2 regions of the Gracilibacillus sp. JCM 18860 genome follow, and region 1 is predicted to be linked to the other one. Evidence: a T-box and tRNA genes for the amino acid it is inferred to sense, from the RefSeq annotation. Region 1 holds a T-box; the other holds one or more tRNA genes.
The links. The T-box of region 1 lies ahead of tyrS (tyrosine--tRNA ligase). A T-box ahead of a tRNA ligase gene usually reads a tRNA of that ligase, here a tRNA-Tyr.
Positions count from the first base shown of each region.

Region 2: it has a tRNA-Tyr gene. The T-box ahead of tyrS (tyrosine--tRNA ligase) is inferred to sense a tRNA for this amino acid. The anticodon was not compared.

Region 1 covers NZ_AP043868.1:1,048,354-1,059,853, forward strand. Annotated here, with positions in the region: gene ACZ5R4_RS05560 (alanine/glycine:cation symporter family protein) at 1-420, opposite strand, end outside; gene ACZ5R4_RS05565 (cytochrome ubiquinol oxidase subunit I) at 805-2,130, shown strand; gene ACZ5R4_RS05570 (cytochrome d ubiquinol oxidase subunit II) at 2,133-3,149, shown strand; gene cydS (cytochrome bd oxidase small subunit CydS family protein) at 3,168-3,254, shown strand; gene tyrS (tyrosine--tRNA ligase) at 3,285-4,559, opposite strand; T-box leader at 4,609-4,815, opposite strand; gene ACZ5R4_RS05585 (transglycosylase domain-containing protein) at 5,001-7,943, shown strand; gene ACZ5R4_RS05590 (GNAT family N-acetyltransferase) at 8,030-8,653, shown strand; gene ACZ5R4_RS05595 (CBS domain-containing protein) at 8,668-9,315, shown strand; gene ACZ5R4_RS05600 (acetoin utilization protein AcuC) at 9,312-10,472, shown strand; gene motS (flagellar motor protein MotS) at 10,494-11,279, opposite strand; gene motP (flagellar motor protein MotP) at 11,269-11,500, opposite strand, start outside.
Region 2 covers NZ_AP043868.1:2,849,710-2,861,209, forward strand. Annotated here, with positions in the region: gene ACZ5R4_RS14450 (Mrp/NBP35 family ATP-binding protein) at 1-640, shown strand, start outside; gene gerD (spore germination lipoprotein GerD) at 690-1,358, opposite strand; gene ACZ5R4_RS14460 (KinB-signaling pathway activation protein) at 1,525-2,130, shown strand; gene pdaB (polysaccharide deacetylase family sporulation protein PdaB) at 2,182-2,952, opposite strand; gene ACZ5R4_RS14470 (hypothetical protein) at 3,083-3,304, shown strand; rRNA gene ACZ5R4_RS14475 (16S ribosomal RNA) at 3,698-5,259, shown strand; tRNA gene ACZ5R4_RS14480 (tRNA-Ile) at 5,372-5,448, shown strand; tRNA gene ACZ5R4_RS14485 (tRNA-Ala) at 5,459-5,534, shown strand; rRNA gene ACZ5R4_RS14490 (23S ribosomal RNA) at 5,663-8,576, shown strand; rRNA gene rrf (5S ribosomal RNA) at 8,677-8,793, shown strand; tRNA gene ACZ5R4_RS14500 (tRNA-Asn) at 8,828-8,902, shown strand; tRNA gene ACZ5R4_RS14505 (tRNA-Thr) at 8,906-8,978, shown strand; tRNA gene ACZ5R4_RS14510 (tRNA-Glu) at 8,993-9,067, shown strand; tRNA gene ACZ5R4_RS14515 (tRNA-Val) at 9,172-9,247, shown strand; tRNA gene ACZ5R4_RS14520 (tRNA-Thr) at 9,254-9,329, shown strand; tRNA gene ACZ5R4_RS14525 (tRNA-Tyr) at 9,355-9,440, shown strand; tRNA gene ACZ5R4_RS14530 (tRNA-Gln) at 9,496-9,570, shown strand; tRNA gene ACZ5R4_RS14535 (tRNA-Lys) at 9,994-10,069, shown strand; tRNA gene ACZ5R4_RS14540 (tRNA-Ala) at 10,076-10,148, shown strand; gene ACZ5R4_RS14545 (alpha/beta fold hydrolase) at 10,226-11,203, opposite strand; gene ACZ5R4_RS14550 (hypothetical protein) at 11,233-11,500, opposite strand, start outside.

The sequences.
Region 1 (11,500 bases):
ATAATAAGCTGGTCCGCCACGAAATCCGTCTCGATCAGGCACCTTATATACTTGAGCAAGTGTACTTTCCACAAATGCTGTTGCCATACCGATTAGTGCGACAACCCACATCCAAAATACAGCTCCAGGTCCACCAATAGCAACTGCTAATGCTACACCTGCTAAGTTACCAGTACCAACCCTTGAGGCGATAGAGATACTAAATGCTTGAAAGGCATTTGTTCCTCGCTTACCACTTTGCTCTACTGCCTCCTCACGAATAACCTTAAACATTTCTCCAAACAAACGAAATTGGATAAATTTTGTTCTAAGTGTAAAAAATAATCCTGCACCTATTAATAAATAAATAAGGACATAATCCCATAATATGAGGTTTCCCCATTCTACTATCTTGTTGAGTATTTCTTCTATCATACTCATTCTCCAACACCTTCCCTTCTTTTCTCTCCAATATATACCCTATTTCCATTAAAAATATCATAAAACGTCAAAAGAGAATTTTTTTCACCCATATAACATTACCAATAGACCGTTACGATTTCAATAAGAAAGAATGGTATTATTACCAAATCTTGAAAAGGGATATCTGATTTGATATCCTCACTTAAAGGTATCCTATTCAATTAAGACGTATAATATTATCTTTTAAGCTGAAAATGAATAAGAAGCACGGGAAATGAAAAGAGGTTTTTACATGTACCAAAAGCATGAGCGGAAATTAGTCATTTTACTAGTCGTCATCGCTATTCTACTAGGTATTGCACTTCTGAGAAGAATTTTAATGGGATAAAGGGAGTTTTATTCATGGATAGTGTATTTTATAGTCGCGTATTAACGGAACTAACCCTCACCTTTCATATTATCTATGCAACGATAGGAGTTGGCATTCCTCTATTCATCTTTATGGCTCAATGGATGGGGATTAAAAAGCAGGATGAGCATTATATTCTCATGGCAAGAAGGTGGACAAGAGGATATATTATTACAGTTGCTGTAGGAGTTGTCACAGGAACAGCTATTGGCTTACAGTTGAATTTGCTTTGGCCAACCTTTATGCAGCTTGCTGGTAAGGCAATTGCATTACCCTTATTTATGGAAACCTTCGCCTTCTTCTTTGAGGCTATTTTCCTTGGTATTTATTTGTATACATGGGATCGTTTTAAGGATCAGAAGAAGCATATGCTTTTATTAATTCCTGTTGCGATCGGGGCATCTTGTTCTGCTGTTTTTATCACAATGGTGAATTCTTTTATGAATGCACCTCAGGGATTTGAAATGATGAATGGTGAATTCATTAATGTTCAACCATTAGTTGCCATGTTTAATCCCGCAATGCCGACAAAGGTTGCTCATGTGCTTGCAACTGCTTATATGACAGCTGCCTTTATACTAGCTTCTATTGGTGCTTATCGCATTATCAAAGGCTCCAATCATATCTACCATAAGAAGGCCCTCTTACTAACGATAAAGGTCGGTCTCGTATTTGCCATTGCTTCTGCAATTATCGGGGATTTCTCAGGAAAATATTTAGCAGCCTACCAACCAGAAAAGCTAGCCGCTATGGAGTGGCACTTCGAAACAGAAGAAGAGGCTTCTCTTACTCTATTTGGCGTCTTAACTAATGGTGATGAGATCAAGTATTCTATTGAAATCCCTTATGCCCTAAGCATTTTGGCACATGGGAATCCAACCTCCAAAGTGCTTGGATTGGATCAATTCCCAAAGGAAGATGTTCCACCGCTCTATATACATTATCTATTTAACATTATGGTCATGATCGGCATGTTCGTTGCACTAGTTGCCCTAATCTATATCGTCGGAAATTGGCTAAGGAAGAAATTTGTTTACAAAAAATTCTTTTTATGGACACTAGTCACGACAGGGCCATTATGTATGCTCGCGATCGAGGCTGGCTGGTGGCTTGCAGAAGTAGGAAGACAGCCTTGGGTACTAAGAGGAATACTTAGAACAGAGGATGCGGCTACAACGAGTAATGATGTCGACATCATGCTATATCTCTTTATCGGCTTATACCTTCTATTAGGGATTGCGAGTGTCATTGTACTTATCCGTATGTTTAAAGCAAACCCAATCGAACGTGAATTAAGAGATCGAGAAGGTGGGGAGTAACCATGTCATATGAATTAATTGGAATATCTGTTTTGTGGCTTTTCTTATTCGGGTATATTATTATTGCTTCGATCGACTTTGGTGCAGGTTTTTTTAATGCCTATAGTTTATTAACGAGAAAAAATCATATCATCAGTAATATTATCCAAAGATATCTATCCCCTGTATGGGAGGTTACCAATGTTTTTCTTGTTTTTTTCTTTGTCGGTATCGTCGGTTTTTTCCCATCCACGGCTTATTATTATGGAACTGTTTTACTCGTACCTGCAAGCTTAGGAATTATATTACTTGCTATTAGGGGCTCGTACTATGCTTTTACGACCTACGGAAAGTTAAAGAGTCACTTTTGGACCTATTTATATGGATTTTCAGGTTTATTAATTCCTGCCTCCTTATCAATCGTTCTCACTATTTCTGAAGGAGGATTTATTGACAACACGTCAGCAGGGTTATCTCTAGATTATGTGGCACTATTTTTCAGTCCACTAACTTGGAGTATTGTCACATTAAGCTTAACCTCTGTCCTGTATATATCGGCTGTCTTTCTCACTTGGTATGCCAATGAAGCTAAGGATGAGCAGGCAACTGCATTATTAAGAAAATATGCGCTTATTTGGGCATTTCCTGCGATTATTACAGCAGGTGGAATTATAGTAGAACTCCGTGTCCATAATGAACTGCATTTTCAAAACATGCTCAATGTGTGGTGGATGTTTCTGCTATCTGGAATTTTATTTGCTGCAACTGTATATCTGATCTGGAAAAAAAGAAATTACGGGGTTGCTTTTTTGTTATTAATTGGTCAATTCTTGATCGCGTTCTTTGCTTATGGTATCTCCCATTATCCATATTTGCTTTATCCTTACCTAACTATTGCAGAGGGCTTTACAAATGAAGGAATGGCTATAGCATTAATTATCGCATTCATTGCTGGATTTTGCTTATTGTTACCTTCTTTATATCTATTACTTCGATTATTCTTATTTAACAAAAATTATGTTCAAGGAAAAATTAAGTAGTGGAAGGGGTGGTCTTACATGGATGATTTTATACATTTTTACGCTCCGTTTATCGTCATAGTGATTTCGATGATTTTTTCCTTTTGGTTTGTGAGTAAAGACTAGAGGACCTTCTAATAGAAAGTCCTCTTGCTTTTATTTATAACGAATGAGGAAATATTTCTTCTTCCCTCTTCTTATAATGGTGAATTTCTCTTCGATTCGATCTGAGGCAGAAATTTGGTGCTCTAGATCTTGGTTTCTTTCTCCATTTATATAAACTGCCCCATTCTTAATGTCCTCACGAGCTTGGCGTTTAGAGGAAGAGATTCCAGCTGTTACGAGTAAATCGACTAAACCGATCTCTTTATCTTCTATGGCGACTGAAGGCACATCCTTAAAGCCTTGTTCTATTTCAGCAGCATTGAGACTTTTTAGTTCTCCACTAAACAAAGCATCGGTAATTTTTATCGCTTGGCTCAATGCTTCTTCACCATGAACAAGTTTTGTCATCTCTTCTGCCAACCGTTTATGTGGCACCCGTTTTTCAGGCGCTGTTTCTAATTCTTGCTCAAGAGCTTTTATTTCGTCCATATCAAGGAAGGTGAAATATTTGATAAAACGAATGACATCACGGTCGTCTGTATTGATCCAGAATTGGTAAAATTCATATGGAGAAGTTTTATCAGAATCTAACCAAACCGCTCCACCTGCTGTTTTTCCAAATTTTGTGCCATCACTTTTGGTGATCAGTGGGACCGTTAATCCGAAAACCTTCGCTTCTTCTTGATTTTTTTCAGATCTAGTACGTCTTATTAGCTCCATACCTGCAGTAATATTACCCCATTGGTCACTACCACCGATTTGCAATGTGCAATTTTCTTTTTCATATAGGTTCATAAAATCAATGGATTGTAAAATCATATAACTGAATTCTGTGAATGAAATCCCATTTTCGATCCTTGAATCGACAGAGTCTTTTGCTAGCATATAATTAATCCCAAAATGTTTACCTACATCGCGCAATACTTCTATAAATGTCATAGAATGAAGCCATTCATGGTTATTCCGAGCAACGGCACTGTTTTTTCCATTGTCAAAATTAAGAATACCTGCTAGCTGTTCTTTAATCTTATCACTGAATCCTTGTACAACCTCTTCACTGTTTAACGAACGTTCTGTCGATCTCCCACTTGGATCGCCAATTAAGCCTGTTCCCCCACCGATTAATGCAATAGGGCGATGTCCAGCTTGTTGAAATCTTTTGAGCATTAGAATTGGTAGCAAATGTCCAATATGAAGACTATCAGCTGTAGGATCAAACCCACAGTAGAGGGTAACGATATTATCTTCTAAATGTTGGCGAAGTCCCTCATCATCTGTTGTTTGTTGAATTAAGTCCCTTTGTTTCAGATCATCCAAAATATGCATGTATTTCATTCCTCCTATTTTTATTCAATAAAAAAACTCCTCCCTCTAAATAAGGGACGAGATTATCGCGGTACCACCCTTGTTGCAATAAAAAAGTATTGCCACTTAACAAATATCGATGCTGGATACACCGTCTTCATCTTCATGAAGAAACTCCTGATCGTAATTCATTCCATGATTATTACTAACTTCCACCGACCGTTAGCTCTCTTCATAAGGGAATCATGTCCTTACTGCAATCAATCAACGTTTAGCTTATAAAGTTATTATTACATTTTTAGCATATATCTAAATGAAATGCAATAAAAATTTAATATTTTTATCATTTGCAAAGAAAACGTCATGATCCTCACTCATAGACACCATTCAAATCAAAAAAAGAAAGCATTTTACATTGACGATTATGCTATAATAATGATTGGGGAAATGGAGGTTTGTTGAATGAATAATAAAAACTTCTTTCATATATGCTGGCAATACATACAAAAAGGCTGGCACTCTTTTTGGGAACTTTGGAAGAAAAACAAGATTCAAAGATCTGCAAGAATAAGTTATCACATCATTTGGAATATAATGTTATTTTTTATAACTCTCGCTATCATTGGTTTCTTTTTTGTCGGTGGGCTAGGTGCAGGCTATTTTGCTTCCCTAGTGTCTGATGAGGAAATCCAAACAAAAGAGGAAATGTCTACAGCTATTTATAATTATGAAGAGACTTCTGAATTATATTTTGCCGAGAATCAATTCCTAGCAGATGTTCAAACAGATTTACAAAGGGATGAAGTCTCCTTAGACAAAGTAAGCGAATTTGTTAAGAAAGCAATTATTGCTACAGAGGACGAGTATTTCGAAACACACAATGGTGTTGTCCCGAAAGCTATTTTACGTGCTGTATTCCAAGAGGTGACGAACGCTCAGACGAAAACAGGTGGGAGTACACTTACACAACAAATTATTAAAAACCAGCTGCTAACCAATGAAGTTTCTTTTGAACGAAAAGCAAAGGAAATGTTATTAGCCTTAAGATTGGAGAAATTCTTTGAAAAAGATGAGATTCTTGAGGCCTATTTAAATATCGTACCATTTGGTAGAAATGCATCTGGTCAAAACATTGCAGGAGTACAAACAGCTGCTCAGGGAATTTTCGGTGTAAATGCGGCTGATCTTAACTTAGCACAATCTGCTTATATCGCCGGTTTGCCTCAAAGTCCTTCTTATTACACACCTTTTGTTAATAATGGTGGATTAAAGGATCAAGCTGGCTTAGAACCTGGTCTAACCAAAATGAAAACTGTATTGTCACGGATGCTAGATGCTGGTTATATTGATAAAAAGCAATATGACGAAGCAGTTAACTATGATATCGTGGCAGATTTTAAAAAACCAGAGGATTCGATGCTGGAGGAATACCCTTGGCTTGTGAAAGAATTAAAAGAGCGATCTATTGATATCCTCACTAATGTGTTAGCAGAGCAAGATGGATACACCGCTGAGGATTTAGCATCTAGTGATGTTCTTCAAGAAGAGTACCAAATTAGAGCAGAACGAGAGCTCGGAAGTAACGGTTACCGTATCCATTCTACCATCGATAAAAAGCTCTATGATGTTTTTCAACAAGTGGCGAAAAGCTATGATAATTATGGAAGAGATAAATTAGCAGTAAATGAAAATACGAATGAACCAATTATGGTAGAAAATCCTGAAACTGGTGAAATGGAACAGTTAGGACTACAGCCAGTACAAGTGGGAAGTATTTTAATTGAAAACAGTACTGGTAGAATATTAAGCTTTGTCGGTGGTCGTGACTTTGAAACATCTCAATACAATCATGCAACAGAAACGAGAAACCCTAATGGTAGTACCATGAAGCCATTAGCAGCATATGCACCAGCTATGGAATTAGGAGTTGTACAGCCAGGCTCAGTCGTCGCCGATGTTGCCAAGAACTTTAGAGGCTATAATCGACCTCCTACTAACTACACTGGAGGGTATTATGGATTAGTTTCTGTAAGGGAAGCATTATACAAATCTCATAACATTTCAGCATTGCAGGTTTATGACAAAATCTTAGATCAAAATCCAGCCAAGCTATTTTTAGATAAGATGGGCTTTGACGGATTAACAGAGGTTCAAGGACATAGTGATTATGAAAATCTCTCCTTAACACTAGGTAGTCCCTACAATGGGGTTACTGTCGAGGAGAATGTCAATGCTTATGCTACATTTGGAAACATGGGAAATTTCGTGGATGCTTACATGATTGAAAAAATTGAAACAAAAGATGGCAAGGTTGTATATGAACATAAAGGTGAATCAGAAGAAGTCTTTAGCCCTCAAACAAGCTATTTGACCATTGATATGATGCGTGACGTATTAACTCGTGGTACAGGTACAGCAGCTAGAGCAACTTTAACTAACAAAAGTGTGGACTGGGCCGGAAAGACGGGTACGTCAAACGACTTCCAAGATACATGGTTTGTAGCAACGAATCCGAATGTAACGATCGGTACATGGATGGGCTATGACTATAACCAGCAGTTAGATTCGCAAGGTTATAGTAGTCGAAATAATATCTTTTGGGGCAAGCTTGTCAATGCGGCTACGGAGGTTCGTCCTGAATTAATGGCGCCATCCCAATCATTTGAACGACCTGATGGTATTGTTTCTAGAAGCTATTGTGCAACATCAGGAGATCTGCCATCAGATGTATGTAAAGATTTAGGTCTTGTCCGAACGGATATTTACAATGCGAAATACGTACCTACTGAAAAGGATAACAGTTTAATTCGCGAAAATTATGTAATGGTTGGTGACAAGGCTGTACTAGCAAGTGATAAGACACCAAGTGAATTTACGAAAGAGGAAGGTGCCATTTTTAACCCTGAATGGTTGAAAGAAAAGGGTTATGACAAATTATCAAATATCAAGCAATTGATACCTAGAAACGCATCTGGTGGATGGTTAAAACTAACCTTCCCTAATAGTGGAACGTTAAAAACAAATGGGGAAAATCCTAACCCACCATCTACACTTCAGGTTTCAGGTCAAACATTAAAGTGGAATGACTCAAGTAGCAGTGACGTTGTTGGCTACCGAATTTATCGCTCAAGTAGCTCCAGTGATAAATTTCAACGGGTTGGTAGCACAACGTCCACTAGCTTTAAAGTTCCTGATAATAATGCGGTATATCACATACGAGCAGTTGATTATTCAGGTCTAGAATCACGACCATCTAAAAGTGTCGTCTATGGTGATACGAAAGTGGAAGAAAAGAAGAAAAAAGAAGAAGGAAAAAGTGAAAAAGAGACAAGCTCTTCAAAGGATGTAAAGAAAGAAGAGAAAAAAGAATCTGCGAAAAAAGAAGACAAGAAACAAGAAGAATGATCCATCCTGCCCCTGATCGACTTTTGATGATCAGGGGTTTCTTTTGTATAATAAAGGTACTAGAGTACAAAGAGGTGATACTTCCATTGATCCATTCCAAAAAAACATTCTCCAGCCATTTATCAACATCATTAGGAGAAATTCAGCTAAAAGGACCAATGACAGAAGAAGAATTGAAGCAATACCCATTGCATTCACGACTTGATTCCTTTCGTAGGGCTAATCAACAGCATCAAGCACTCATCGAAATTGCTAATCTTGAGGAAGGCCGAGTGAACGTTGCCATATCGGAAAAAGTAATTATTGGTTATGTGACATTTTTACACCCCGACCCTATTGAAAGATGGTCTACCTTTTATATGGAAAATTTATTAGAATTAGGAGCGATTGAAATAGCTCCTTCTTATCGTGGAATAGGATTGGGATCCAAGCTAATTGAGCTATCTGTTACTGATCCATTTATGGAAAATTACATCATTATTTCCACAGAATATTATTGGCATTGGGATTTGAACAATTCAAAGCTAAGTGTGTGGGATTATCGTAAGATTATGGAAAAAATGATGTTTGCTGGTGGGCTAACCCCGGCCCCTACTAATGATCCAGAAATCATGGCACATCCTGCCAACTGTTTAATGGTTCGTATTGGAAAAAACGTAAGAGAAAAAGATAGGAAGCTATTCGATCAATTAAGATTTTTAAATGCATAGAAAGGATGGTAGCCATGTTTGTCCAAGAAATTATGAAGAAAAAGGTAATCAGTCTCAAGAAGCATAATACCATTGCAGATGCATTGTCTTTATTACACAAGCATCACATTCGTCATATTCCAATCGTAGATGACGATCAACATTTGATAGGAATCGTATCAGATCGTGATATCCGTGATGCTAGTCCCTCTATACTTGACTCTGAGATTAATCAAGCATTATTAGACCACACCATTGATCAAATTATGTCATCACCTGTTGTTACCACACACCCTGATGAACTGTTTGAAGAGGTGGCAAATATTTTTTACGAAAAGGAATTTGCGTGTGTCCCAGTTGTCCATCAAAAGAAATTAATTGGAATGGTCACAGAAAAAGACTTGCTCTATGCCTTTATACAATTAACCGGAACACAAGGACCAAGTACACGTTTAGAAATAAGGGTACCGGATCGAGTGGGTATACTTTCAGATGTAAGCACTTTCTTCTCCAAGCGCAATATTAAAATTGTTTCTGTGTACACCTATCCTACTCCACAGCAATCGGGCTTTAAAATACTGGTGTTTCGGATTCAAACAATGAACCCAATGAATATGATCCATGATATCAAACAGAGTAAGGAATTTGAAGTTGTGACACCAATGAGGGAGGATAACGAATGAACGCTTGTAAGGCAGCATTTGTTTACTCAGATGATTTTCTAGCCTATTCTTTCCATGAAAATCATCCCTTTAATCAAAAGAGAATTCTCTTGACCAAAAAATTATTAGAAAATCACCATGCCCTTACTATAGATCAAGTGATTACTCCTCCTGTGGCAGAGGAAGAAGACATTTTATCCATTCATTCTCCAGAATATATCCATGCAGTGAAACATGCTAGTAAACTCGAGCCTGTAGCTAATCAAGAGATTTATGGAATAGGGACAACAGATACCCCTATGTTTCAGAATATGTATGATGCCGCTAGACGAATAGTTGGTGGTAGTATAGAAGCTGCTAACCTTGTTCTAACAAACCAAGTAGATCATGCCTTGAATTTAGCGGGAGGACTTCACCATGGCTTTCCGACACATGCATCTGGATTTTGTATATTAAATGATATTGCTATCACCATTCAATATATTCGTCAACATTATCACCTTAAAGTTTTATATATTGATATAGACGCCCATCACGGTGACGGGGTACAGCACTGTTTCTATGATGATCCTAACGTCTGTACCGTTTCCTTTCACGAAACTGGCAGATATTTATATCCAGGGACAGGGAAGATTAGTGAACGTGGGATAAAAAAAGGCTTTGGATATAGCTTTAATTTTCCATTAGATGCATTCACAGAAGATGATTCCTATTTACATACGTTTAACGAATCGATCGACAAAATTGCTAGTTATTTTCAGCCTGATATTATCGTGAGTCAGCACGGAACAGATACTCATTATCTAGATCCTTTAACACATATGCATACTACTATGAAAATCTATGAAACAATACCGAAAAAAATCCATCAGCTTGCTCAACAATATTGTGGTGGGAAGTGGGTAGCGCTTGGTGGTGGAGGGTATGATATTTGGCGAGTTGTTCCACGAGCTTGGGCACAGCTATGGAATATTATGCAGACAAACACTTCATTTTCTGGTGCCATCTCATCTGATTGGATTGAAGAATGGCAAAAAGAAAGTCCAGTCACTTTACCTACTACTTGGCATGACTCATTGGAGAATTATAAAGCAATTCCACGAAGAAAGGAAATTAGCGAATTTAATCGACAAGTGTTAGAGCAAGTCTTGAAATTTGTGGAAAACGCCAAAAACTAAAAAAGGATGCTCTAAGCATCCTTACTCTTTCACATCTAATTCTAAGATCACCATTTCTACCCTTCTATTTTTACTCCAATTCTCTGGAGAATTATTTGGAACAACAGGGCGAGTGTCACCAAAACCGGCTGCGATAAATCGAGAGGAGTCAAAGTTATTATTCGCTAAGATATAGCGTATTACACTACTTGCCCTTGCAACCGATAATTCCCAGTTAGAAGGGTAACGATAGTTAGAGATAGGTCGATCATCCGTATGACCCTCCACTCTTACTTCGTTAGGAATATTGGAAATTAAGGTAGAAACTTTATCGAGAAAAGGTTTGGCAGGCTCAAGAACATCTGCTTCCCCTGTTTCGAACAACACATTCTCCTGTAGAACAAGAACAACACCTTGATCTGTTCTAGAAGCGGAAATAACATCATTCAAATTGTTTTCATTTAAGAATCTCTCGACCTCAGCTAACAATTCATCTAATGTATCTTTATTTTCCGTTATCTCTGCATTATGTACCTCTGGTGTTTCCTTCGGTTGATCGGTCACATCATTCTTTTCTTCCATTTCATCATTTAGACCTTTAACCTCATTCATCGCATTTTCTTTTTCAACAATGGATGGCATGGAATCAAAAATATTTTCAGCTCTTAATGCTTCGGCAACCTTTTTGAATTTTTCAGCATCAATTTGGGACATAGTAAATAATAAGATAAAGAAGACTAGAATTAAAGTGACCATATCAGAATACGTAACCATCCATTTTGGGGCACCTTTGTCAACAGATTTACGTCTTTCTCTATTACGCCTCATTGAAAGACTCCTCTACTAACTCTTCCACATCTTCTTTTTTATTTTTTACTTTATCAGATAGAAATGCACTCAATTTCTCATTTAAAATTCTAGGATTCTGTCCAGATTGGACACCGATAACACCTTCGATGATCACCTGTTTGATAAAAACTTCTTCATTTGTCTTTTCTTCTAATTTACCTGCCATTGGCAAAAATACAAGATTAGCTAATACAGATCCA
Region 2 (11,500 bases), 1.8 Mb from region 1:
CAAAGTCGGGATTATTGATGCTGATATTTATGGCTTTAGTGTTCCTGATATGATGGGTGTGGAAGAACGTCCGAAATTAAAAGGGAATAAAATTATTCCAGTAGAACGTTTTGGTGTCAAGGTAATGTCGATGGGATTTTTTGTGGAAGATAATTCCCCTGTTATCTGGCGTGGTCCTAGACTAGGGAAAATGCTAGCAAGCTTTTTTAAAGAGGTGGAGTGGGGAGAATTAGATTATTTATTATTAGATCTGCCTCCTGGAACTGGTGATGTGGCACTTGATGTTCACAATATGATACCAAGCTCGAAGGAGATTATTGTAACCACTCCTCATCCAACGGCAGCATTTGTAGCAGCGAGAGCAGGACAAATGGCGATTAATACGGATCATGAGCTGCTTGGTGTTGTGGAAAACATGTCCTTTTACGTGAGTAAGAAAACAGGCGAAAAGGAATATGTCTTTGGAAAAGGTGGAGGAGACAAGCTAGCGGAAGTTTTAGACACAAATGTAATAGGGCGCCTATCACTTCAACAGCCTTATGAAGAAGAAGGAATATTTGCCCCTTCTGTTTATCAGGAGGATCACCCTAATGGTCAAGAATATTTGTCCATTGCTAAGCAAATTATTGAACGTCTATAAATATTTACAAAAGGAGCATGCTCGGGCTGAGGGCATGCTCCCTTTGTTCCTACGCTCCTCCTCCTCCGCCACCTTGGTTGCCTTGTTCTCCCTGTCCGCCTTGCTGTTGCTGTCCACCTCCGGACTCTCCTTGTCCTCCAGATTGGGATTGTCCTCCTTCGCTAGGCTTCATTTCCTTCGCTGCATTTAATAACAATTCAGAGATTTTGGCTTGGAACATAGGGGAGCTGAACATTTCCTCCATAACCTTTTCCAGATGAGAGCGAAACTTTTGTCCTGTCAGAACGGTTAATGTTTGATCTTCCATTTCGGGATTGCTCAGTATTTCGATAAATTTTTTCTGGAATTCTGGATCACTCATTAAGGTCTTCATCACTTTCTCTTGTTGATCTTGTAGAGCGAGTGAAAAGGACTCAACAAATTTTGGATCCTGGAACATCTTTGTCCAGAACTCCTTCCCTTTGTCTGAAGTTAAGGCTTCTTGTACTGTTTGCTGTACTACCTTTGCATCAATGACATAGGTTTTTTGCATATCGTCACTAGATAATACCTCTGTTATGGCTTTTTTTCCTTCATCTGTTTTCAAAATATCAGCCACCATTTTCTTAGTGCCCTCATAATCACCCTCTTCCTTGCCCTGGGTATTGCCACCACCACCGCAGGCGCTAAGGAATAGCAGTGAAAGTATCGTTAGGATAAAAAACTTTGATAAATTCATTAGACCGCTACCTTTCTTTCCATATATCTCAAGTCGTTTTTTGAAATTTCTATGTACTCCTAATATGGGGTCTTTTTAAAATTAATATGTATTATAAAGCGAAAAAAAATAGGGTTCATGGTAAAATATCTAAAGAATAGGAAGTAAAGAATTAGGGGGATTTATTTTGAAAAGTCGTAATGTCGTACGATTGTTTTTTTCTACCTTGCTTTTAGGAGGAATTTCGACATTAATCACAAGTTTCTTTGTAAAAAGTGATGCTTATATTAAGTTCTTAAGCCCTTTCGATTGGTTTGAATTATTGGGTTTGTTGATCTTCTTCTTAGCTTTGGGCTTTGTTTTTAGTTTAGTTAGTCAAATGGGTTTTTTTGCCTATTTAACCGTAAATCAGTTTGCTTTAGGTATCTTTCGTGGATTTTGGCCAACTATACAAATAGGCCTGATTTTGTTTACATTATTTGATTTAGTCTACTTCCGTTATAAATCGGTGGAGGATGGCACGATTACACCATTCTTGTTAACTGCAATCGCGTTGTTGGTTTATAGTATTGTCATCGCTCGAATCAAAGCAAAGGAAACGAACCAAAGGGCTTTTATTCCAGCTTTGTTTTTCATGGTTGTCATTACATCAATAGAGTGGGTTCCGGGACTGAGAACCAATGGAGGAGACTATGCTTGGTTAATGATCGTTCCATTAATTATCTGTAATACATATCAATTATTAATCCTTCACCGACTAACCGAAAAAACAAAAGCTACAAAGGGACGTTAAAAAAACGCATTCGCTTACAATACGAGCGAATGCGTTATTAATTTCATGAGTTTACTTATTACTTTTCAATTCACTTTGAGAACCATCTGCATTGGTAATCAATTGAGAGATCGTCACTATATCAAGATTTTTATTTTTTAACTCTGGTATGATAGCCTCTAAAGCCTTATCTGTTTGTTTGACGGAATCTGATGCATGCAATAAAACAATATCCCCTTTTTCTGTGTTTTTCAGTACATGATCCGTAATGGCTTTTGTACCAGGATTTTTCCAGTCGTTGGGGTTCACGCTCCAATGAATGACTTTCATCCCTTGATTTTCTGCGATCGATAGGATTGCTTTATTAATATGTCCATTAGGTGGACGTAATAAGTAGACATCCTCATAACCGAGCTTTGTAAAAGTTTCCTTTGCTTTAGCTATATCACTTCTTACTTGTTCTTCCTCTTGCTCGAGATACGACTTGTACTGATATCCCAGCATCCCTATTTCATGCTTGTCCTCTGCAATTTTCTCCAGTAGGTCTGGATGACGCTCAGCCCATTCCCCACTAACGAAAAAGGTGGCTAATGCTTCTTTTGCTTTTAATTGCTCCAAGATTGGCTCCACTTGCTCTGTTCCATAGCTAATATTAAACGTTAAAGCAACAGATGCGTGCTTTTTATTCCCAGCACTTAGAGCTTTTGGCTCGTCTTGATTAGAGAAAACGGTAAAGGAATAATTAGATTCTAAAAATAAAAAAAGGGCAACAAAAAAAGCAATTGGCACAATGAAAAGAAGCTTTTTACTTTTTTTCATGTCTACTACATATAATTTTCTCATTTATATCCCCCGATTTTATTAGGCTTGTTCTATATGTATGAGCTTGTTCTTAAAATATGCTGTCTAATAATGTTTATTTTTGAAAAAAAGTAGGAATATATATAGTAATAGAAGGTAGGAGTGAACAATTATGTTGGGATTATTGATAAATGAAAAAGAACAAACGGAATTACAATATGTAATAAAGAGAGAATTAGAAGAATTGTTACTAGACCTAGAAGATCACCGTATCGATCAAATGGTGAAACAAAACATGCATGAAAGGTACAAGGTGCTATTTCAATTATATAGAAGAGTTGCATCTCAAGAAGAGATTCAAAAATATATTCCGAAAAGAATTAAGATAGAATGAGTGAGTCTGGTATGGGAAGTGGCCTTGAAATTTAAATGTTAAGATAAAGATCTTGTTTCTATTACGGAGATACGAGGTCTTTATCTGTTTTTAAAGAGAAATTTCTAAATTAAAAATAATACTTGTTTAGCAGGTCAATATGTGATATATTAAGTCTTGTCGTCAAAATGATGGAACACTTCTTTATCGTAGTTTCGCACTTTTTACATGTCTTATAAAAAGAATAAAAAAAGTTGTTGACAACCATATTGAAGCGTGATATATTATATTTCGTCGCAAAAAACGACATAAGATATTGATCATTGAAAACTGAACAAAACAACCAGTACAAAAAAGTAAGAACATGCTAGCTTTAAGCGAGCTTGATCAACACAAGCACTTCGGTGCATCTATTTTATGGAGAGTTTGATCTTGGCTCAGGACGAACGCTGGCGGCGTGCCTAATACATGCAAGTCGAGCGCGGGAAGCTGACTGAATCCTTCGGGAGGACGTGAGTGGAACGAGCGGCGGACGGGTGAGTAACACGTGGGCAACCTGCCTGTAAGACTGGGATAACTCCGGGAAACCGGGGCTAATACCGGATAGTACTTTAGTTCATAGGAACCGAAGTGGAAAGGTGGCGTAAGCTACCACTTACAGATGGGCCCGCGGTGCATTAGCTAGTTGGTGAGGTAACGGCTCACCAAGGCAACGATGCATAGCCGACCTGAGAGGGTGATCGGCCACACTGGGACTGAGACACGGCCCAGACTCCTACGGGAGGCAGCAGTAGGGAATCTTCCGCAATGGACGAAAGTCTGACGGAGCAACGCCGCGTGAACGAAGAAGGTTTTCGGATCGTAAAGTTCTGTTGTTAGGGAAGAACAAGTACCGTTCGAATAGGGCGGTACCTTGACGGTACCTATCGAGGAAGCCCCGGCTAACTACGTGCCAGCAGCCGCGGTAATACGTAGGGGGCAAGCGTTGTCCGGAATTATTGGGCGTAAAGCGCGCGTAGGCGGTTTCTTAAGTCTGATGTGAAATCTTGCGGCTCAACCGCAAGCGGTCATTGGAAACTGGGGAACTTGAGTACAGAAGAGGAGAGCGGAATTCCACGTGTAGCGGTGAAATGCGTAGAGATGTGGAGGAACACCAGTGGCGAAGGCGGCTCTCTGGTCTGTAACTGACGCTGAGGTGCGAAAGCGTGGGGAGCGAACAGGATTAGATACCCTGGTAGTCCACGCCGTAAACGATGAGTGCTAGGTGTTAGGGGGTTTCCGCCCCTTAGTGCTGCAGTTAACGCATTAAGCACTCCGCCTGGGGAGTACGGCCGCAAGGCTGAAACTCAAAAGAATTGACGGGGGCCCGCACAAGCGGTGGAGCATGTGGTTTAATTCGAAGCAACGCGAAGAACCTTACCAGGTCTTGACATCTTCGGATGTCCCTAGAGATAGGGAGTTCCCTTCGGGGACCGAATGACAGGTGGTGCATGGTTGTCGTCAGCTCGTGTCGTGAGATGTTGGGTTAAGTCCCGCAACGAGCGCAACCCTTGATCTTAGTTGCCAGCATTGAGTTGGGCACTCTAAGGTGACTGCCGGTGACAAACCGGAGGAAGGTGGGGATGACGTCAAATCATCATGCCCCTTATGACCTGGGCTACACACGTGCTACAATGGATGGTACAAAGGGCAGCGAAGCCGTGAGGTGAAGCCAATCCCATAAAACCATTCTCAGTTCGGATTGTAGGCTGCAACTCGCCTACATGAAGCCGGAATCGCTAGTAATCGCGGATCAGCATGCCGCGGTGAATACGTTCCCGGGCCTTGTACACACCGCCCGTCACACCACGAGAGTTGGCAACACCCGAAGTCGGTGGGGTAACCTTTGGAGCCAGCCGCCGAAGGTGGGGCCAATGATTGGGGTGAAGTCGTAACAAGGTAGCCGTATCGGAAGGTGCGGCTGGATCACCTCCTTTCTAAGGATATAAGGAAATGATCTATTAGCGTAGATCATCATAGATTGTACTTGGTTGTTTGGTTCAGTTTTGAGTGATTAATATAACCTCATATTTCATTCACCTTTAGAATGGGCCTGTAGCTCAGCTGGTTAGAGCGCACGCCTGATAAGCGTGAGGTCGGTGGTTCAAGTCCACTCAGGCCCACCATTCTAATCTTGGGGCCTTAGCTCAGCTGGGAGAGCGCCTGCTTTGCACGCAGGAGGTCAGCGGTTCGATCCCGCTAGGCTCCACCATAAAAACATGTACCTTGAAAACTAGATAAGAAGAAATCAGGACGTGAAGGCATCAATAGGCGCCAACACGAAACTGATGACAAGACATCAAATAAAACCAACGACTTTTTCATCTGAAGCATGAGTATAGTTAAGTGAAAAAGGGCGCACGGTGGATGCCTTGGCACTAGGAGCCGAAGAAGGACGGGACAAACACCGATATGTCTCGGGGAGCTGTACGTAAGCATTGATCCGAGAATTTCCGAATGGGGAAACCCTCTACTCGTCATGGAGTAGAACCTCTATCTGAATCCATAGGATAGAGGAGGCAGACCCGGGGAACTGAAACATCTCATTACCCGGAGGAAGAGAAAGCAAACGCGATTTCCCGAGTAGCGGCGAGCGAAACGGAATTAGCCCAAACCAAAAAGCTTGCTTTTTGGGGTTGTAGGACACTCTATACGGAGTTACCAAGAAATACGTTAGACGAATCGATCTGGAAAGGTCAGCCACAGCGGGTAACAGCCCTGTAGTCGAAAGCGTGTTTCCTCCAGAGTGGATCCTGAGTACGGCGGAACACGTGAAATTCCGTCGGAATCCGGGAGGACCATCTCCCAAGGCTAAATACTCCCTAGTGACCGATAGTGAACCAGTACCGTGAGGGAAAGGTGAAAAGCACCCCGGGAGGGGAGTGAAAGAGAACCTGAAACCGTGTGCCTACAAGTAGTCGAAGCCCTTTTATGGGTGACGGCGTACCTTTTGTAGAATGGACCGGCGAGTTACGATCTCCTGCAAGGTTAAGTGGAAGACACGGAGCCGCAGCGAAAGCGAGTCTGAATAGGGCGAGATAGTAGGGGGTCGTAGACCCGAAACCGTGTGATCTACCCATGTCCAGGGTGAAGGTCAGGTAACACTGACTGGAGGCCCGAACCCACGTACGTTGAAAAGTGCGGGGATGAGGTGTGGGTAGGGGTGAAATGCCAATCGAACACGGAGATAGCTGGTTCTCTCCGAAATAGCTTTAGGGCTAGCCTCAAGGGATGTATGTTGGAGGTAGAGCACTGATTGGACTAGGGGCCCTCACCGGGTTACCGAATTCAGTCAAACTCCGAATGCCAATCATATTACCTTGGGAGTCAGACTATGGGTGATAAGGTTCATAGTCGAAAGGGAAACAGCCCAGACCGTCAGCTAAGGTCCCCAAGTATACGTTAAGTGGAAAAGGATGTGGCGTTGCTTAGACAACCAGGATGTTGGCTTAGAAGCAGCCATCATTTAAAGAGTGCGTAATAGCTCACTGGTCGAGTGACGCTGCGCCGAAAATGTACCGGGGCTAAACGTATCACCGAAGCTACGGATTGTTCTACGAACAATGGTAGGAGAGCGTTCTAAGTGCAGTGAAGTCAGACCGTGAGGACTGGTGGAGCGCTTAGAAGTGAGAATGCCGGTATGAGTAGCGAAATAGAAGTGAGAATCTTCTACACCGAATGCCTAAGGTTTCCTGAGGAAGGCTCGTCCGCTCAGGGTTAGTCGGGGCCTAAGCCGAGGCCGAAAGGCGTAGGCGATGGACAACAGGTGGATATTCCTGTACCACCCAATTCCGTTTGAGTGATGGGGGGACGCAGTAGGATAAGGAAAGCGCACGACTGGACGTGTGCGTCGAAGCAGTGAGTGAGTCAGATAGGCAAATCCGTCTGGCAATCACAAGCTGTGATCGGGAGGGAAAATGAGTACCGAAGTTCCGGATTTCACACTGCCAAGAAAAGCCTCTAGCAAGGAAAAGGGTGCCCGTACCGCAAACCGACACAGGTAGGCGAGGAGAGAATCCTAAGGTGATCGGGAGAACTCTCGTTAAGGAACTCGGCAAAATGACCCCGTAACTTCGGGAGAAGGGGTGCTTACTTACGAGTAAGCCGCAGTGAAAAGGCCCAAGCGACTGTTTAGCAAAAACACAGGTCTCTGCGAAGCCGAAAGGCGAAGTATAGGGGCTGACACCTGCCCGGTGCTGGAAGGTTAAGGGGATGCGTTAGCATTAGCGAAGCGTTGAACTGAAGCCCCAGTAAACGGCGGCCGTAACTATAACGGTCCTAAGGTAGCGAAATTCCTTGTCGGGTAAGTTCCGACCCGCACGAAAGGTGCAACGACTTGGGCACTGTCTCAACGAGAGACCCGGTGAAATTATACTATGCGTGAAGATGCGCATTACCCGCGACAGGACGGAAAGACCCCGTGGAGCTTTACTGTAGCCTGATATGGAATGTTTGTACAGCTTGTACAGGATAGGTGGGAGCCTTGGAAACGTGAGCGCTAGCTTACGTGGAGGCGCCGGTGGGATACCACCCTGGCTGTATGAACCTTCTAACCCAGAACCGTGATCCGGTTCGGAGACAGTGTCAGGTGGGCAGTTTGACTGGGGCGGTCGCCTCCTAAAGAGTAACGGAGGCGCCCAAAGGTTCCCTCAGAATGGTTGGAAATCATTCGAAGAGTGTAAAGGCAGAAGGGAGCTTGACTGCGAGACCTACAAGTCGAGCAGGGACGAAAGTCGGGCTTAGTGATCCGGCGGTACCGAATGGAAGGGCCGTCGCTCAACGGATAAAAGCTACCCCGGGGATAACAGGCTTATCTCCCCCAAGAGTCCACATCGACGGGGAGGTTTGGCACCTCGATGTCGGCTCATCGCATCCTGGGGCTGTAGTCGGTCCCAAGGGTTGGGCTGTTCGCCCATTAAAGCGGTACGCGAGCTGGGTTCAGAACGTCGTGAGACAGTTCGGTCCCTATCCGTCGTGGGCGTTGGAAGTTTGAGAGGAGCTGTCCTTAGTACGAGAGGACCGGGATGGACACACCGCTGGTGCACCAGTTGTTCCGCCAGGAGCATCGCTGGGTAGCTACGTGTGGAAGGGATAAGTGCTGAAAGCATCTAAGCATGAAGCCCCCCTCAAGATGAGACTTCCCCACACTTTAAGTGAGTAAGATCCCTCAGAGACGATGAGGTAGATAGGTTCGAGGTGGAAGCATGGTGACATGTGGAGCTGACGAATACTAATCGATCGAGGACTTATCTATACGTTCTTTGGATGAAAAACCGATGGTTTGTCTACTTCTTATCTAGTTTTGATGGTATAGTTTCTCCCATCTTAATAAGGATTAGCTTATATCCACCAAGTCTGGTGGCGATAGCGGAGAGGTCACACCTGTTCCCATACCGAACACAGTAGTTAAGCTCTCCAGCGCCCATGGTAGTTGGGGCTCACGCCCCTGCAAGAGTAGGACGCTGCCAGGCAAAGCTTTGAGAAGCAACAGAAGTAAATGTTTATTCCACAGTAGCTCAGTGGTAGAGCAATCGGCTGTTAACCGATCGGTCGTAGGTTCGAATCCTACCTGTGGAGCCACTTGCTTCCATAGCTCAGTCGGTAGAGCACTTCCATGGTAAGGAAGGGGTCGTCGGTTCAAGTCCGGCTGGAAGCTCTCCTAGATTTACTGGCCCGTTGGTCAAGTGGTTAAGACACCGCCCTTTCACGGCGGTAACACGGGTTCGAATCCCGTACGGGTCACCATAATAACCACAGAAATCATTAGTTATTGCTACTTTATATTAAGGATGGCATGCTAAGATCGCGACGTCCTGTCGCAACGCATGCACTTGCACATCCTGTGCGGCGGAGGATTAGCTCAGCTGGGAGAGCACTTGCCTTACAAGCAAGGGGTCGCAGGTTCGAGCCCTGCATCCTCCACCATGTTATGCCGGTCTAGCTCAATTGGTAGAGCAACTGACTTGTAATCAGTAGGTTGGGGGTTCAAGTCCTCTGGCCGGCACCACTGGAACTAGATCATAATTTTATTTGGAGGGATAGCGAAGTTGGCCAAACGCGGCGGACTGTAAATCCGCTCCCATCGGGTTCGTAGGTTCGAGTCCTACTCCCTCCACCATTTATTATGTATAAATTTAGATCAGGCGTGTATACTATCGATATACGTTTTTTGTTGGGCTATAGCCAAGCGGTAAGGCAACGGTTTTTGGTACCGTCATGCGCTGGTTCGAATCCAGCTAGCCCAGCCATTCTTTTTTCTACATATAAAATTTAGGGTTAAATGCATATAAACTATAACAATTAGAATGAAACTATGGGATAGAAGCCATTAGCTCAGTATGATTGAGGAAGAGAAATATTTTAAAAAGAGCCATTAGCTCAGTTGGTAGAGCAACGAGCAATACTTCTACCGAATAAACTACGAGTAACCCCGAAGCATTAATCATCATCGAATAAACTAGAAGATGCAGGGGTTAACATAATGAACGCTCTTTGAATTAGGGAGAAAATTATTTTAACGAGCCATTAGCTCAGTTGGTAGAGCAACGAGCAATACTTCTACCGAATAAACTACGAGTAACCCCGAAGCATTAATCATCATCGAATAAACTAGAAGATGCAGGGGTTAACATAATGAACGCTCTTTGAATTAGGGAGAAAATTATTTTAACGAGCCATTAGCTCAGTTGGTAGAGCATCTGACTTTTAATCAGAGGGTCGGAGGTTCGAATCCTCCATGGCTCACCATTTTTAGGGGCCTTAGCTCAGCTGGGAGAGCGCCTGCTTTGCACGCAGGAGGTCAGCGGTTCGATCCCGCTAGGCTCCATTTTTATTTTGTCAAAGACGGAAACCGAACTATGATTTTAAAATAGTTCGGTTTTTGCTGTATAATAGAGAATTGCTTCAGTTGTTTTTATCTATATTTTCCTTCCATTCTTCGAATTGCTTAGCCATATCCTTAGCACGAGTCCAGTGTAAATAATGATGTCCCTCTAGTGTGATGACCTTACTGGAATGATGATCATGTAACTGTTCCTTATAAAATGTTTCTAGTGATTTCCTTCCCTGTGACTCTTCTTTCGTTGTGAAAACTAAGACAGGAATTGTAGGTGGAAAAGTCATATTCTTCGTTTTCTGTACATTGTTTCCTATTTGATTAGCTTCTTCAACAATATTTTCATTATAGCCTTTCCAAGCTGAAATGGCTTTTGTCATTTTTAAGTTTTCCTCTGTATATGTTCCTTTTTCCGCTATTGGTAAAAAATCATCTGGATTCACCATTGTAACAAGTCGTCCAATCCCTGTTGGTGCTAAATATTTCATATAGTTAGGCATCGTCGGTGCTGATTCATTAAAATAATCTAGAGCTTGTGGTAAAGTAAAGTCTATTCCTACCACTGATTGAATTTCATCTGGATATTTATTAGCATAATACAAGCTGTAAATCCCAGAAATAGAATGTGGCATCAATATGTACGGACCTTCTATACCTGCTTTTTTTAGAGCAGATCGAATCTCTTCTACAATGTTCTTTACTGTACGCTCTTTGTTAGTACTATCGCTCCAGCCATAACCAAAGCTCTCAATGGATACTACATTGTTTTGCTTTGCCAGCTCGTTAATCAATGGTTCAAAATCTAACACAGGTGCAGCAGTTCCTAGGCCACTAAGTAATACAATCGTATTTTCACCTTTCCCTTTTGTATAGACATGCATATTCTTTCCATCGACCTCTACTAATTCCCCTATTGGACTATACTTATTCTTTTCGTTGAGAGTCATTAGCTGATGTGTTAGAAACCAAACAAAACTTATTGCTGTTAAAAATAAAAGGATATTTCTTGTAAATAGCCAAAATCGATTTTTTCTTTTTTGTGCCATTCCTTGATTCCTCCATTATGATAAATAGTTTAACTAACTGCTTGGTGTAATTTTCCTTCATACACGAATTCTAATTTAGGGATTTGTTGTAAATCATATGGAGTAACCAGCTCTAGAGGCTTGTCAAATGTAATAATCCCAGACTCTTTTAAAATATACGCGACAAACTGAGAACAGAAATAAGCATTTTTTCTCTGGATCGGTTTATTGAGCATCACTCCGAATAAGCCAATTAAATTATAGTGATATGTCTCTTTATTACGGTCGAAATTTGCCAATGCTTGCTTAATTCTTCGT